DNA from 3 places in the Lentibacillus sp. Marseille-P4043 genome. Region 3 is predicted to be linked to each of the others. Evidence: riboswitches for the same ligand, from Rfam matches in the RefSeq annotation. Region 3 holds a riboswitch; each other region holds the start of a gene.

Region 1 (4,901 bases), 370 kb from region 3:
AGGTTGTCTTCCCGGCATCAACATGTGCTACTATTCCGATTGTCTTATTCATTGTGTCACCTCGAACATTTTCAATTGCCTATCATTATTATATCAAAGTAACATCTAACTGTAAGAAAGAATCCATACAAAATAAAAATAGGGGATTAGCAACTTATTTCTAACAAGTTACAGATCCCCAAAAACTTAAAAATTACTCTACAAGCAAAGTTTTCGCTTGTTTCCCCGGATGATGAGCTGGCAACTGATCTCCATGACCAAATAGATTATCCTGCTTCTTCTTCTGTTCTGCCAACAATTGGAACAAACATCGAAAGAATTTTCACCTCTTCTGGAGATCTTCCCGTTTTCTTGATATCTGCCCGTAGTTTCTGAACTGTTTCTTTAGCAGCAGCAATATTTGGTGCACCAATGAATGTAAGTTCTGCATTTTGAGCAGCAAATGCGCGACCTTTTGTAGAAGCACCTGCTTGATATATGACCGGCGTCCGCTGCGGTGATGGTTCACTTAAGTGAGCACCAGGCACTTTAAAATATTTTCCTTCATGTTTAATATCATGAACTTTGTCTGGATCGGTATAGATGCCATTTTCTTTATCAACCTTAACAGCATCGTCCTCCCAACTTTCTTCCCAAAGCTTATAGCAAACACCCAAGTATTCTGCTGCAATATCATAACGCTCATCATGTTTCACTTGGTCATCAAATCCCATATTTACTGCTGCACTTTTCAGGTAAGACGTTACAATGTTCCATCCAATCCGCCCATTCGTTAGATGATCCAACGTTGTCATTTTGCGGGCAAAAGGATATGGATGTTCATGTGTAACAGAAGCCGTTACACCAAATCCGAGATGCTTCGTTACGCCCGCCATTAACGGAACAACCAATAACGGATCATTGACTGGTACCTGTGCCCCCTGACGAACAGCCGCATCCCGTGAGCCTTGATATACATCATATGCACCTAATACATCCGCAATAAATACAGCATCAAACCGACCTTTTTCCAGTAGTTTAGCAAGTTCAATCCAATACTCACTATCCTTGTATCGATGTGATTCATCTTCTGAATGGGTCCATAATCCAGGAGATTGATGACCCGCACAGTTCATATCAAACGCATTTAAATAGATTCGTTTGTTCGGCATATTTGGATGGCCCTCCTTCATTTAATTCAAATGTTTCTTTAATACAATGAAGCTGCTAGTGCATTTTGTTTATACACCAATTCCACAAAGTAATGTAATTGCTTTTTAGTGCGTTGTAAAATGTCCTCATCAACTATTGGATTTTTCTTTTGTTTATCAATCTGACTATCAAGTACATAGATACCTTTTAGATTATATCCTTTTAATGTTGCTAGCACAGGTTTTAATGCATATTCAATTGCTAGAAGATGAGACATACTCCCACCAGTCATGAGCGGGAGGACAGGTTTATGTTTGAGCACATCTTGCGGAAGTATATCAAGCAGTGCTTTTAAAACTCCCGAATAAGCGCCTTTATACACAGGCGAACCAACTATGACACCTTTAGCCGCCTGAGTTAATGTCGCGATTTCCCGGATGGCCGGAGTATCAAAGTCTCCCGAAAATAAAGTTTCAGGTGGCACATCTTTAACCGAAATATGGGTTACCGAAAAATCTTCCTGTTTAAGTAAAGTTCCCAAATATTTCAGGACCTGTTCCGATCGGGAATATGCTGATGGACTCCCAGATAAAATAGCAATTTCACTCATACAATCATCCCTTCTATTTTTCTAACGTTCGTTATTTAGCTACTGTGAATTTTTTCATTAGAAAACCCCCTTTTCTTTTATTCGAGAAAAGAGGGTTATTTTACGTTTAACATTCAATTTCCGCTCTTATCTCCCAAGAATTACTCCCGCTGGAATTAGCACCTTCCCGACAAGTGTCAGAGGTTGCTGAAGCTTCACAGGGCCAGATCCCTCAGCTTCTCTTGATAAGATTATTTAATTTTAATTTAAAGTATATTCCAACAAATCCAATAAGTCAAGTAGGAATTAAAAAATATGGTTCAATCCAAATATGCATGTAAATAAAAGGAACCAGAATTACCTGGTTCCTTCTTTTTTCTTATTCTTATTCCGTCAACAACGGATAGTAACCTTCTTCATTATGTGTTTCTGTTCCAACAAGTGGCGGATTAAATACACACACCATGCGCATTTGTGTTCTTGCGCGAAGTAGGTGCTTATCATTCTCATCTAGTGTATACATTGTTCCTGCTTTAAGTTGCCACACTTCACCAGTTTCTACTTTTTCAATTTCTCCTTCGCCTTCAATACAATAAACTGCTTCAATATGGTTTTTATACCAAAAATAATTCTCTGTACCAGCTTTGATTAATGTATCATTCACACTAAAACCAACATTGTCTTTTTTTAATAAAAATCGGCGACTCGTCCAGTTTTCTCCTGATGTTTCGTCCTCAGTACCTTTAATATCTTCAAGTGATTTTACGATCATTTCTACATTTCTCCTCTCTATTTTTCAGGCAATATCTATTACAATGTATTATGCAAGAACGTGATTTATACTTTCTTCCAAAATTCCAAGTCCTATTTTCAAACCTTCTTTATCAATGATAAGCGGCGGAAGGAACTTAATAACTTCATCATTTGGTCCTGAAGTTTCAACTATTAATCCACGTTCAAATGCTTCCGAACAAATTTTACTAGTAACATCATTTGTATTGTCGATGGCAATTCCCTGCATTAGACCTCTACCACGAGCCTCTCCATTTAGTTCTGGGAATTTTTTGATAATCGATTGAATACCTTCCTTTAAAATAAGCGCCTTCTCTTTAATTGACTGACTGAATTCATCTGTTTCCCAATTGGTCAATGCTTCTGATGCAGCAATAAATGCAAGGTTATTGCCTCGGAATGTTCCATTATGCTCACCAGGCCCCCATTGATCATATTCTGGTTTAATCAGTGTAATAGCCATTGGTAGGCCAATACCGCCGATCGATTTAGAAAGGCAGACAACATCTGGATTAATACCAGCAGGCTCAAAACTAAAGAAAGTACCTGTTCTGCCACATCCTGCTTGAACATCATCAATAATTAATAAAATGTCCCAACGTTTACAAATATTTTCTATTTTTTTCAGCCATTCCATTCTTGCAGCATTTATTCCACCTTCACCTTGAACGGTTTCTAAAATAATTGCTGCTGGTAATGCTACACCGCTTCCACTATCTTCTAGAAAACGTTCCAAATATGCAATTGTATCTTGACCATCCATGTATCCGTCAAATGGCATTGAAACAGAATGGTTGAGCGGAATTCCAGCACCATGGCGTTTGAATGAATTTCCTGTAACAGAAAGGGAACCAATTGTCATACCGTGGAATGCGTTTGTGAAGCTAATAACGGTATCACGACCAGTAACCTTTCTGGCAATTTTAAGGGCGCTTTCGACTGTGTTTGTTCCCGTTGGTCCAGGAAACATAATTTTATAGTCGAGTTCACGGGGTGTAAGAATAACGTCATTAAATCGTTCTAAGAATTTTTGTCTCGGTGTTGTTCCCATGTCGAGGCTATGGATTATTCCATCATTACGTATATAATCAATTATTTTCTCCTGCATTGCCTCATTGTTATGACCATAATTTAATGTCCCGGCACCTGCAAAGAAATCAATATATTCTTTATCATCTATATCCCACAACTTATATCCTTTAGCCTTTGTAAAGATAGTTGGCCAGCCTCTGCTGTAACTTCTTACTGTAGACTCAAGTTCTTCAAACGTTTTCATTTTCGCATCGCTTAATACTGCTGTTGTCACCTGCATCATTCCCTTTATTTATTTTCTTCTGAAATAGGTCCAATCTTATACAACAATTCGTCTTCATGCCCTGTTCGTGGAAAATCGATCGATAAAATATAACTTGATGTTATACAATTCGTCTCAAGCTTCTTCGCAAGACCTAAAAATAAATGTTGTGATGGTATATTTGACGGCGAGACGGTCGCTTCAACATAACGAACATCCTCACACGATTCACGATTTAGTAACTGAAAAAGCATCTTTGTTCCCAACCCTTGACCGCGTTGTGATTCATGAACAGCTACCTGCCAGATGAAAAGTGTATTTGGTTTATCTGGGCGAACAAACCCAGAAATAAATCCAACTGTTTCTCCGTCCCTTTTAGCAACAATCGATGTGCCTGAAAATATCTCACACCACATGATATAACTATAGGAAGAGTTAAGATCAAGAACTCCAGTATGTTTAATCAGTTCCCAGACTTCTGCGCCATCATCTTTATCAGGCGTGCGAAAGTGAAATTCGGTTTTCATTTCTTTAGGCTTTACCATTTCTCCGATTCCGCTTTTATTAATGCTCCCACCTCCAAATTATTTTTTCTTCAATATTTCGCGTACTTAAATAGCTTAAACTAGCCGGAAAATTTCGTCAAAATGGATTAAACCTTATTTATTGTGTTTAAACATGCTTAAGCTTGATTAAGAGGAAATAAGTGACAAGGCTTTTAAATAGCTATCAAATAGTGGTTAATAATCTGGATTTTAAACAATTCAGGTTTTTCTCCCTCTGTAACCAATCCAACAAACTTATTTAAGATAATGGCAAACTTTCCTCATTAAAAAGGGATTACTCATCATTATATTAAATTATAATAAAATAACTTAGTCTAAAATGGAGGCGATTGAATGTCTAATATAGTCACCATGGAAAATGTCACAAAAAAATTGGAAAAACAACGGCTGTTAGTAGTGTTTCGTTCACAATCGAAACCGGATCTACTGCGATGAGCCAACTGTGGGTCTAGGTATTACTGCAAGGCGACTTTTTTGGGAAAAAGTCGCTAGTCTAAAAGCAAATGGAAAAACGATTATTTTTTCTACC
Region 2 (4,901 bases), 1.5 Mb from region 3:
ACGATATCATCAACCGTTGCATCGACTGTATCCACACTATCATCAAGCTCGATCAAGCCTTCTCGTTCAAACAATGCCAATATACGTCCATGGTCAGCGACTGAACGACTTAAAATAACTTCTGTACCATCTTTTATCTCATCGACACCGGATATTGTTTTCGAATAAACTCCCATTGGTTCAATATGAATGCCACCTATTTGCGTGAAATCATAACCTATTTCAGCGATTTGTGTTTCTAAATAAGGAATATGTTGAAAATAGTTGGCATCTAACTCGCCACTTTCCAAATCATCGTTAGGCAAGACATAATCTTGGTATTCTTCTATTTCAAGTGTAATGCCTTTTTCTTTAAGAAGTGGTTTTGCTTCTTCTAAAATTTCTGCGTGCGGTACACTAGAAGCGCCAACTTTTATTGTCTTATTGCCTGAATCACCTTCGTCCGAATCTCCACCACATGCTGCTAAAATGAGAACAGTTAATACTGAAACAATAGCTAAAATCTTTTTCATGATAAATTCTCTCCTTTTTTTATCTTTTATCTAATTTATTGGAAACAAAGTCGCCAATGAATTGAAAAATAAATACAATGATAACGATTAATATGGTACAAACGAACACAACGTCAAAGTCACGTCGTTGAAACCCGTAAAAGTATGCGTAATCACCTAAGCCACCAGCTCCGATAACACCAGCCATTGCTGTGTAACCAATTAAGGCAATCGCGGTAACCGTGATTCCTGAAATTAGCGCTGGCATCGATTCTGGTAACAACACCCGGAAAATAACCGTGCGTGTTTTAGCTCCCATTGCTTTAGCTGCTTCTAAAACACCTTTATCTACTTCTTTTAGAGCAATTTCAACAAGTCGTCCATAAAATGGCGCTGAACCGATAATGAGTGCTGGTAATGCAGCGTTTGGACCACGGATCGTACCTATAAGAAAATCAGTAAACGGGAATAACAATAAAATTAAAATAATAAAAGGAATGGCGCGAAATACATTCACAATCGCTGCGACTATAAAATGAAGAAACTTGTTCTGCCAAATACCATCTTTCGCTGTCAGGTACAAAAGTAATCCAAGTAGAATCCCTAATATAAATGTTCCAACTAACGAAAGTAACGTCATATAAAACGTTTCGTATGTTGCTGTCCAAAAATCCTGCACATCGAGATTTGGAAATAAATTAGTTAGCATCACGAACAACCTCCACTTCTACTGAGGTTTGAGTGATAAAATCAATCGCCTTATCCATTTCCTCTGTTTTCCCTTCCATTTGTACAAACAAGGTTCCATAGGCTCCTGCCTGCGTTTGTGTGATCTTCCCTTGTAAAATATTAATATCAATCGCAAATTTTTTAGCTACTTGGCTGATTAATGCTTGGTTGGTTGTTTCACCGATAAAATGAAGTCGAACTATTTTTCCGTGTTCATAGGTATTTACCAATTCATTGACGCCTTCATTTTCGTCTTGGGTCCCCATTACCTGCTCTACAAATTTTTTCGTCACTTGTTGCTTTGGTCGTAAAAATACATCTAGCACATCACCTTGTTCCACAATTCTACCGTTTTCCATGACAGCAACTTGCTTGCAAATTTTACGAATGACGTGCATTTCGTGGGTTATTAAAATAATCGTTAACCCAAGCTTTTTATTAATATCCACTAATAAATCTAAAATAGCATTTGTCGTTTCCGGATCAAGTGCGGATGTTGCCTCATCACAAAGCAGAACTTTCGGATTGTTGGCGAGTGCTCTAGCAATTCCGACACGTTGCTTCTGTCCACCACTCAATTGCGATGGATAAGCATTTTCACGTTCAGAAAGTCCAACTAACTGGATTAACTCGTTAACCCGCCTCTCCCGCTCAGTCTTTGGTACACCGGCAATCTCCAAAGGAAATGCAATATTATCCTTAACTGTGCGTGACCATAGTAAATTAAAATGTTGAAAAATCATTCCAATTTCCTGCCGAGCTAAGCGCAGTTGATTTGAATTTAGTTTGGTAATATCTTGCCCATCAATGGTCACCTGCCCATGTGTAGGATCCTCCAAACGATTTAGTAATCTAACAAAGGTACTTTTTCCAGCACCACTGTAGCCAATAACACCGAATATACCTCCTTCTTTTATATCAAGTGTTAAATCGTCAACAGCCGTGATTTGCTTTTTATTAGATGTAAAAACTTTGCTTAAATTCTCTATCGAAATCACAAGTATTCCTCCTAGTTGTTCATAAAAAAAACGTCTTTCTGTAAGAGAACAGAAAGACGTATTATATGTCTTTGCGTCCCCTCATCTGTCAAAGTATTACTTTGCAGGAATTGGCACCTTTCAAACATTTAAGTTTGAAGGTTGCCGCGGTTTCACAGGGCCAGTCCCTCCACCGCTCAAGATAAGAGATTTTAAATTCATTTAAATTGATAAATTCGATAATAGCACGCTTATTTCTTTGTGTCAATATAAATTTTCTTTCGTTAAGTCGGAACCGTCAATTCCCAACGAACAGCTCTGGTTTATACTTCATTAAATAGCTATAAATATTGGCAATCGAATGAAAAGCATACACTTTTTCTTGCACTTCATTGTCAGTTTTGATCAGCAGACATGGTACACTTTCAATCTGATTGTCCTGCATAAAATCAGGATAAAATGACGCATTCATATGATAAAAAATAGACTCCTGATGGACAGATTCAATTTTATCCAGCATTGTTCTCGCTAATGCACAAGTCCCACAAAAAGGAGTATGAATAAATAATAAATAATGATCTTGCTGTAACACTTCCGTTGTTATTTCTTGCAAAGGAATCACCCTAAATCAAAAATATCGGATTAACCGCAATAGATTTACTTACTAGGACAGTTGCGAGTATTTGTTCAGGCGTTGTCGCAACTTCACGATATTCACTGCTAACATAAATATGTTCAGCATGTGGCAGCTCGCGCGCTAATTGTTTGCGTAATTTAATCCCTGAATTGTCTTCATCAACTAAGATAAAAACATCTTTATTGTCTAAATCGTACGTGTATAAAAGTTCATCAAATCGTTCCACACCGAGTGTACCATTTGTACAAATGATCTCCACATCGTCCGTGATTACTTTTTTGATTTGCTTTTTGTCCGTAAGACCTTCGACAATAATAACCTTTTCCGATTCGTGTGTCATCATCACATAGCACTCCTTATGGAATCAAGCAATATGATTCGTAAGTATGTGTTCAAAAAGTAACAAATCACAAGTAAGGTTGCAGCAGCATAGACTTATGGATCCGAAAGATTTAATGACTTATCCAAATTGCAACCGATCTAATAGACAATCTCTTTTATGTTTTTCGAAGGATACTTATTATTGTACCTTTTGAACAGCCCTATATAACAATACTATGATGCGAATAAGGCTGACTTTACATCCTTTTTCAAAGATGCAAGCCAGCCTAAAATTATTGTATGATTTTGTGATTAGTCTTCTTGAATAACTTCTTCATATTTTTCAGCTGATAATAGTTCGTCAAGCTCTGATTGATTTGATGGCTCAACAACGATCATCCATGCTTTTTCGTATGGAGATTCGTTAACAAATTCTGGACTATCATCTAGCTCTTCATTCACTTCAACCACTTTTCCACTGATTGGAGCGTACAATTCCGAAACAGTTTTAACAGATTCGACGCTTCCGAAAGGCTCATCGGCTTCGATATCGTCGCCTACTTCTGGTAGCTCAACAAACACAATATCGCCAAGTTCATCTTGTGCAAAATCTGTAATTCCGATACGTACTTTGTCATCTTCTTTTTTTACCCATTCGTGTTCTTCTGAATATAATAAGTCTTTTGGTAAGCTCATTGAAATCCCTCCGTTAATTAATTGCACTATTACTATACAAGGTAATAGCTTTTATTTCTAGTATTTCAGCTTATTTTCTACAGCCAAATTTCAGCAAACGTTTCTTCCTTAAATCCAACCGTTACGTTTTGTCCATCCGTAACAATTGGTCGTTTTATTAACATACCATCAGATGCGAGTATTGTCGCCATTTCTTCAGTTGTCGCATCTTTAATTTTATCCTTGATGTTTAACTCACGATACTTTTTCCCGCTCGTATTGAAAAACTTTTTAGCTGGTAATCCACTTTTCTCAATAAAATCCAACAGTTCTTCCTTTGTCGGTGGATTGTCCACAATATGTATGCTAGAATACGTTTTTTCGTGATCGTCTAGCCATTTCTTCGCTTTCTTACACGTACCACAGTTTGGATACCAGTAGAATGATAGTGCCATATACGTCCCTCCTAACCTTTTTACTATTTACATTTATTATAGCAAAATTCTATTGCAGTGGTCGAAGGAATTGCTAACGATTATTTTTTATGTTGACATTTTACATAAAATCCTTTAAATTGATCAACGTGACTATAAGGTTACCAATTATGACCGAGTGGTTACAAGGAGGTATTTTGTGAGTAAAAGAAACGAATTAATGACCCATGCCATCCGGTTATTTTCAGAAAAGGGATTTCATCAAACATCTGTCCAAGAGGTTGCTCAGGCTGTTGGTATTTCTAAAGGTGCATTCTATAAATACTTCGATTCCAAAGAAAGTATCTTTATCGAAATCCTGAAGCAAAATCATGAACGGATCATTACGGAGGCAAACTTATTAAATGTATCAAATAACTTGACAGGAAAAGAAGCCTTCACCCAAAAAATCCAAATAGAATTAAGCCACTGGATGGAGAACCGTCCATTTTTCACGGTTATGTTTAACGAATTTCCACCAACTGAGAATGAACGAATCGCTGACATTATGAAGACGTTAAGAACATCCATGATTGAATTGCATAAGAACAGTTTACTAGACGCATACGGGGAAAAAATTAAACCGTTTATGTCTGAC
Region 3 (4,901 bases):
CCTTGTAGATTCAACATCATTAATTGAAATATCACTGTCTTTTAATGGGGTTATGTGATCGTTCTGTTTTAACTTCGTCGTGAATAGCATAAAAAATCCCCTCCTACTTTAAGTGTAGTGGGAATTTTTTCATTTAGATGTGATACAAGTCACACGTCTAGTACTTTTTTTTCATAAATAAATTCGTTGCCTTCTGGTGGCCTTTTTCATTTTTGGTGTTGTATACCCATGATCAAATATCCTACCTTTTCTCATATTGCAATTGTTAAGCAACGTATCAACACCTCCATCATAGTGTCTCATCGCATGTTGAAAAACATATGCTGCTACACGTGCATCCTCCAATGCATGATGGTGTTCAAATGCTATTCCATGATGTGTAGCCACTGTGTTTAGTTTGTGGTTCATTAAATCTGGCCAAACTTTTTTGGAAATATTCGCTGTACAAAGATAGTCCATTTCTGGATAAGCTATCTGAAAGTAATCAAGTGTATTCCTGATTACACTCATATCAAAACTGGCATTATGCGCAATAACTAGATTACCAGCTAGGTAGCTATGTAACGTCGGCCAAACTTCTGAAAATGTTGGTGCATCTGCAATATCGCTGGGTGTGATCCCATGAACGGCAATGTTAAATGAACTAAATTCAACGAGCGGATTAATTAAACTGTAAAATTCATCCACAATTTCGTGTTCATTTGCCACAACGATACCAATTGCACATGGACTATGACGTTTCGCATTTGCCGTTTCAAAATCAATGGAAGTGAATTGCATAACTTTGCTCCCCCTTTCTAAGTGCGTGTTCAAACAATATATCCTCTTTCGCCAAGGAAGAAATTCGCCGCTTATCATTTGGTGCCTTTTGAATAACCTCTTTCATGCACTAATTTTTTCGATAAACAACTCTCGTACCACATATAATATCATGCAATGCCTTCTTTTCCTCGTTCCATCCGGCCATCATATAACCGATCATTAAAGGAATTGCGGAAATAACATACGCGAATCCTCTTCCTAGCGATTTCAACAAGCTAATTTGCGTCATATCTTTGTTTAACACTTGAATTTTGCACACCATTTTCCCTGGCGAGCCGCGAAACTTACTTCCAGTAAAAATAATGACAAATATAACAAAATAAATGAGGTTTGCTGCATCTTCTGATCGAGAAGTATTTTCTAAACTATAATTGAAAAAGACGTGATCATTCACTAACATGGCAATAATTAGTGCGATTACGAGTGTAAATACCCCATCCACCATATTCGCCAAAAATCTTATCCAAAATCCTGCTGGTTTGTACTGTTCCTGTTCCAAGCTAAAACACCTTTCTATTTATGACCCCATTACCCGAGTTAATTTTAAATGAAATCGAGCCTCAAATAATAAGTATTTATCTCCCATTATAATTCATTTCTAACACTGTGCAAAAAAACGCGCTCGTATATCAACGGAATTATTATTTCACATGTTAATAATTTCATTGCGGTATTTTATTTTTCAAAAAAGTTATATTATTTTGTTGACATTTCAAAACAAAGGCGGTAAAGTATTTATCAATAACTTAATTAAATAGTAATTTTTCTTATCCAGAGAGGTGGAGGGACTGGCCCGTTGAAACCTCAGCAACAGACAATTGTACTGTGCTAATTCCAGAAGCGTAAAGCTTGAAGATAAGAAGAGCAACCACTATCGCGTGAGACCCTCTTCTTTTCTAAAGAAGAGGGTTTTTATTTTTGAACACGTAGTAAAAGCCTACCACAAACCAAAAAGAGGAGGAACATGAATGAAGCGTAGTTTAGAAGAACGACTCAAAGAAGGAACAGTAATTGCTGGTGAGGGATATTTATTTGAATTGGAACGAAGAGGATATTTGCAAGCCGGATCCTTTGTCCCTGAGGTGGCTTTAGATAATCCTCAGGCACTTAAACAAGCATACAAGGATTATATGAATGCCGGCTCAGATGTTGTGTTGGCTTTTACATATAATGCACACAGAGAAAAAATGCGCATTATTGGTAAAGAGGATTTATTAGAGCCTTTAAATAGAAATGCTATCCGCATAGCTAAAGAGGTTGCAAGTGAGCATCCGAAAGAAGAAGCACTAGTAGCTGGAAATATTTCAAATACGAATATCTTTGATCCAAAAGACCCTGAATCGAAGGCAAAGGTAAGAGATATATTTGCTGAAATGGTTAAGTGGTGCAAGGAAGAAGGAGTCGATTTCATTAACGGGGAGACTTTTTATTACCATGAAGAAGCACTCATCGCATTAGAGGAGATCCTTAAACAAGAACTTCCAGCAGTCATCACCCTAGGACTAATGGGAGAAAATATTTTAAGAGATGGCTACACTGTCGATGAGTCATGTAAAGTTCTCTCTGAGAAAGGTGCCCTGGTCGTTGGCATGAATTGTTTCCGTGGTCCCAATACGATGCAACCATATCTTGCGGAAATAAGAAAAAATGTAGGTGGTTATGTTGGCGGCTTGCCGATCCCATACCGTACAACAGAAGAAAACCCAACTTTCTTTAACTTGCCTGATGGAGGATGCAGCTGTCATTTGCCTTTGGAGACCACTTTTCCAACCGCATTAGATCCACTATATCATAACCGTTATGAATTGGCGGAATGGGCTAAAGAGGCGAAAGATATTGGTATAAATTATATTGGCTTGTGTTGTGGTGCATCACCAGCAATGTTGCGAGCAGTGGCTGAAGCAGTAGGTGTAGAAACGATTAATTCAACATACTCACCCAATATGGAGAAACATTTCTTGTTTGGAAAAGACGAGACATTAAAGCAGCATAATTTGAGCTATCGTTTAAAAGCCTGATCGGAAAATATGGCTGAATTTCTAAAGCAACAAAAATGAGGTGATCTTTTGGCAAATGAATTAGTAAAAGCAATACAATTAGTAAAAGAAAAAGAGTGGGTAGATTTGACACATGCTTTTGGTCCAAATTCACCACACTTTTCAGCATTTGAAGCAGCAAAATTCGAAACACTATTTGATCATGATGATGGTTTTTTCGCACAAAGCTTCACATTTCCTGGACAGTATGGTACACACCTGGATGCACCGATTCACTTTGTCCGCAATACAAGGTACTTAGATGAATTAGATTTAAAGGAATTTGTTTTACCACTCGTTGTCATTGATAAATCCAGGGAAGCTGCTGAAAACAATGATTTTACATTAACAGTTAATGATATTTTAACATTTGAAGAAGAGCATGGAAAAATAGATCCCCATACTTTTATCGCCTTGCGTACAGATTGGAGCAAGCGCTGGCCTGATCAAGAGGCATTTGACAATAAAGATGTTGACGGTAATAACCATGCGCCCGGATGGTCCCTGGAAGCTTTGAAATTCCTATATGAAGAACGAAAAATAAAAGCGATTGGTCATGAAACATTTGATACGGATGCAGCTATTGACTTCCAAAAAAATGGTGCTCTTATAGCAGAATATTATGTTCTAGATCAAGACACATTCCAAGTTGAACTATTAACGAATTTAGATAAACTGCCTGCAAAAGGAGCTGTCATTTTTAATATTGTACCAAAGGCAAAAAAAGCATCCGGATTTCCAATACGATCATTTGCAATACTTCCATAGCTATTGTGTTAGATAACCAAATTGCGACAATACCAAAATTAAATGAAAAGAGGAATTTATATGTCTATTACATTAACAAAAGCTCCGTTCAGAGCAGATCAAGTCGGAAGCCTATTACGTCCAGAGAACTTACACAAAGCCAGAAAGGAATTCAAGGAAGGGAACATAACAGCAGAACAATTACGCGAGGTCGAAACGCAAGAAATCAAACGAATTGTTGACAAGCAAATCGAAATTGGCCTAGAAGCAGTAACCGATGGTGAGTTTAGACGTACATGGTTCCACTTGGACTTTTTAGAACATTTAAATGGAATTGAAGGTTATGTACCTGATCACGGATACAAATTTGAAGGGTTGGAAACAGAAAAATATGATGTACGAAACATAGGAAAGGTTTCCTTCAACCCAGACCATCCATTTATCCAAGACTTCATTGAATTGAATGAAATTGTCGATGGTCGTGCTGTTACAAAGATAGCCATCCCAAGTCCGAACCAATTATTTAACAGTGGCATCCATAATCCGGCAATTTATCCGGACATTGAAGAATACGCAAACGATATTATTCAAACATATCAAGACGCATTAAAAGTATTTTATGATGCAGGTGCACGCTATATACAATTAGATGATGTTTACATTGCTGGACTTTCTTCACCTGAAATACCATTCAATAATGGAAAATATTCAAGAGACTATCTAATTGACCTAGCATTACGTGTTGCGAATGGTGTTCTGGAAAACAAGCCAGAAGATTTAGTTGTAACCACACACTTATGTCGAGGAAACTACCAATCTACCTGGGCGTTTGAAGGAAGCTACGATTTGATCGCACCAACATTATTAGCAAAGGAAAAGGTAGATGGATTTTTCCTGGAATATGATGATGAACGATCAGGTGACTTCAAACCATTAGAATATATTCCAACTGGTGGAGCGCACGTCATCTTGGGCGTTGTAACATCAAAAAACGGAGAATTGGAAGATAAAGAAGCGATTAAGGCACGTGTTCAAGAAGCATCACAGTATGTGCCACTTGAACAACTAGGTTTAAGCACACAATGTGGCTTTGCATCGACACATCACGGGAATAAACTAACGGAAGAAGAACAGTGGATTAAGTTAAAATTTATCGTTGATGTGGCGAAAGAAATCTGGGAATAAATACAAATAAAAGTTTTAGTTGGCCTCTCTATTCCTCATGTTAGAGGGGCCTTCATTTTATGACGGCCTCATAAGAAAGGAGCCAATAACATGACAGGTCGAAGCTTAGAT

The links. A riboswitch is a leader RNA that binds a small molecule or an ion and turns the genes downstream of it on or off. The one in region 3 is predicted to bind S-adenosylmethionine.
Region 1: another riboswitch for S-adenosylmethionine. It lies ahead of ssuE (NADPH-dependent FMN reductase); the one in region 3 lies ahead of C8270_RS18240 (homocysteine S-methyltransferase family protein).
Region 2: another riboswitch for S-adenosylmethionine. It lies ahead of C8270_RS10485 (methionine ABC transporter ATP-binding protein); the one in region 3 lies ahead of C8270_RS18240 (homocysteine S-methyltransferase family protein).

The regions. Positions count from the first base shown of each region.
Region 1 is NZ_LT984884.1:3,299,990-3,304,890, forward strand. Features, by position in the region: gene C8270_RS16360 (elongation factor G) at 1-52, opposite strand, end outside; partial or broken gene C8270_RS16365 (NtaA/DmoA family FMN-dependent monooxygenase) at 273-1,151, opposite strand; gene ssuE (NADPH-dependent FMN reductase) at 1,190-1,741, opposite strand; SAM riboswitch class I at 1,865-1,972, opposite strand; gene C8270_RS16375 (ectoine synthase) at 2,106-2,492, opposite strand; gene ectB (diaminobutyrate--2-oxoglutarate transaminase) at 2,541-3,788, opposite strand; gene ectA (diaminobutyrate acetyltransferase) at 3,833-4,351, opposite strand; gene C8270_RS20090 (hypothetical protein) at 4,815-4,901, shown strand, end outside.
Region 2 is NZ_LT984884.1:2,152,949-2,157,849, reverse strand. Features, by position in the region: gene C8270_RS10495 (MetQ/NlpA family ABC transporter substrate-binding protein) at 1-512, opposite strand, end outside; gene C8270_RS10490 (methionine ABC transporter permease) at 532-1,200, opposite strand; gene C8270_RS10485 (methionine ABC transporter ATP-binding protein) at 1,190-2,218, opposite strand; SAM riboswitch class I at 2,297-2,406, opposite strand; gene C8270_RS10480 (thioredoxin family protein) at 2,496-2,810, opposite strand; gene C8270_RS10475 (toprim domain-containing protein) at 2,821-3,174, opposite strand; gene gcvH (glycine cleavage system protein GcvH) at 3,468-3,851, opposite strand; gene C8270_RS10465 (arsenate reductase family protein) at 3,929-4,285, opposite strand; gene C8270_RS10460 (TetR/AcrR family transcriptional regulator) at 4,464-4,901, shown strand, end outside.
Region 3 is NZ_LT984884.1:3,669,674-3,674,574, forward strand. Features, by position in the region: gene C8270_RS18225 (methyl-accepting chemotaxis protein) at 1-90, opposite strand, end outside; gene C8270_RS18230 (3'-5' exonuclease) at 172-780, opposite strand; gene C8270_RS18235 (RDD family protein) at 890-1,321, opposite strand; SAM riboswitch class I at 1,587-1,684, shown strand; gene C8270_RS18240 (homocysteine S-methyltransferase family protein) at 1,791-2,840, shown strand; gene C8270_RS18245 (cyclase family protein) at 2,889-3,626, shown strand; gene C8270_RS18250 (5-methyltetrahydropteroyltriglutamate--homocysteine S-methyltransferase) at 3,687-4,790, shown strand; gene C8270_RS18255 (methionine biosynthesis PLP-dependent protein) at 4,881-4,901, shown strand, end outside.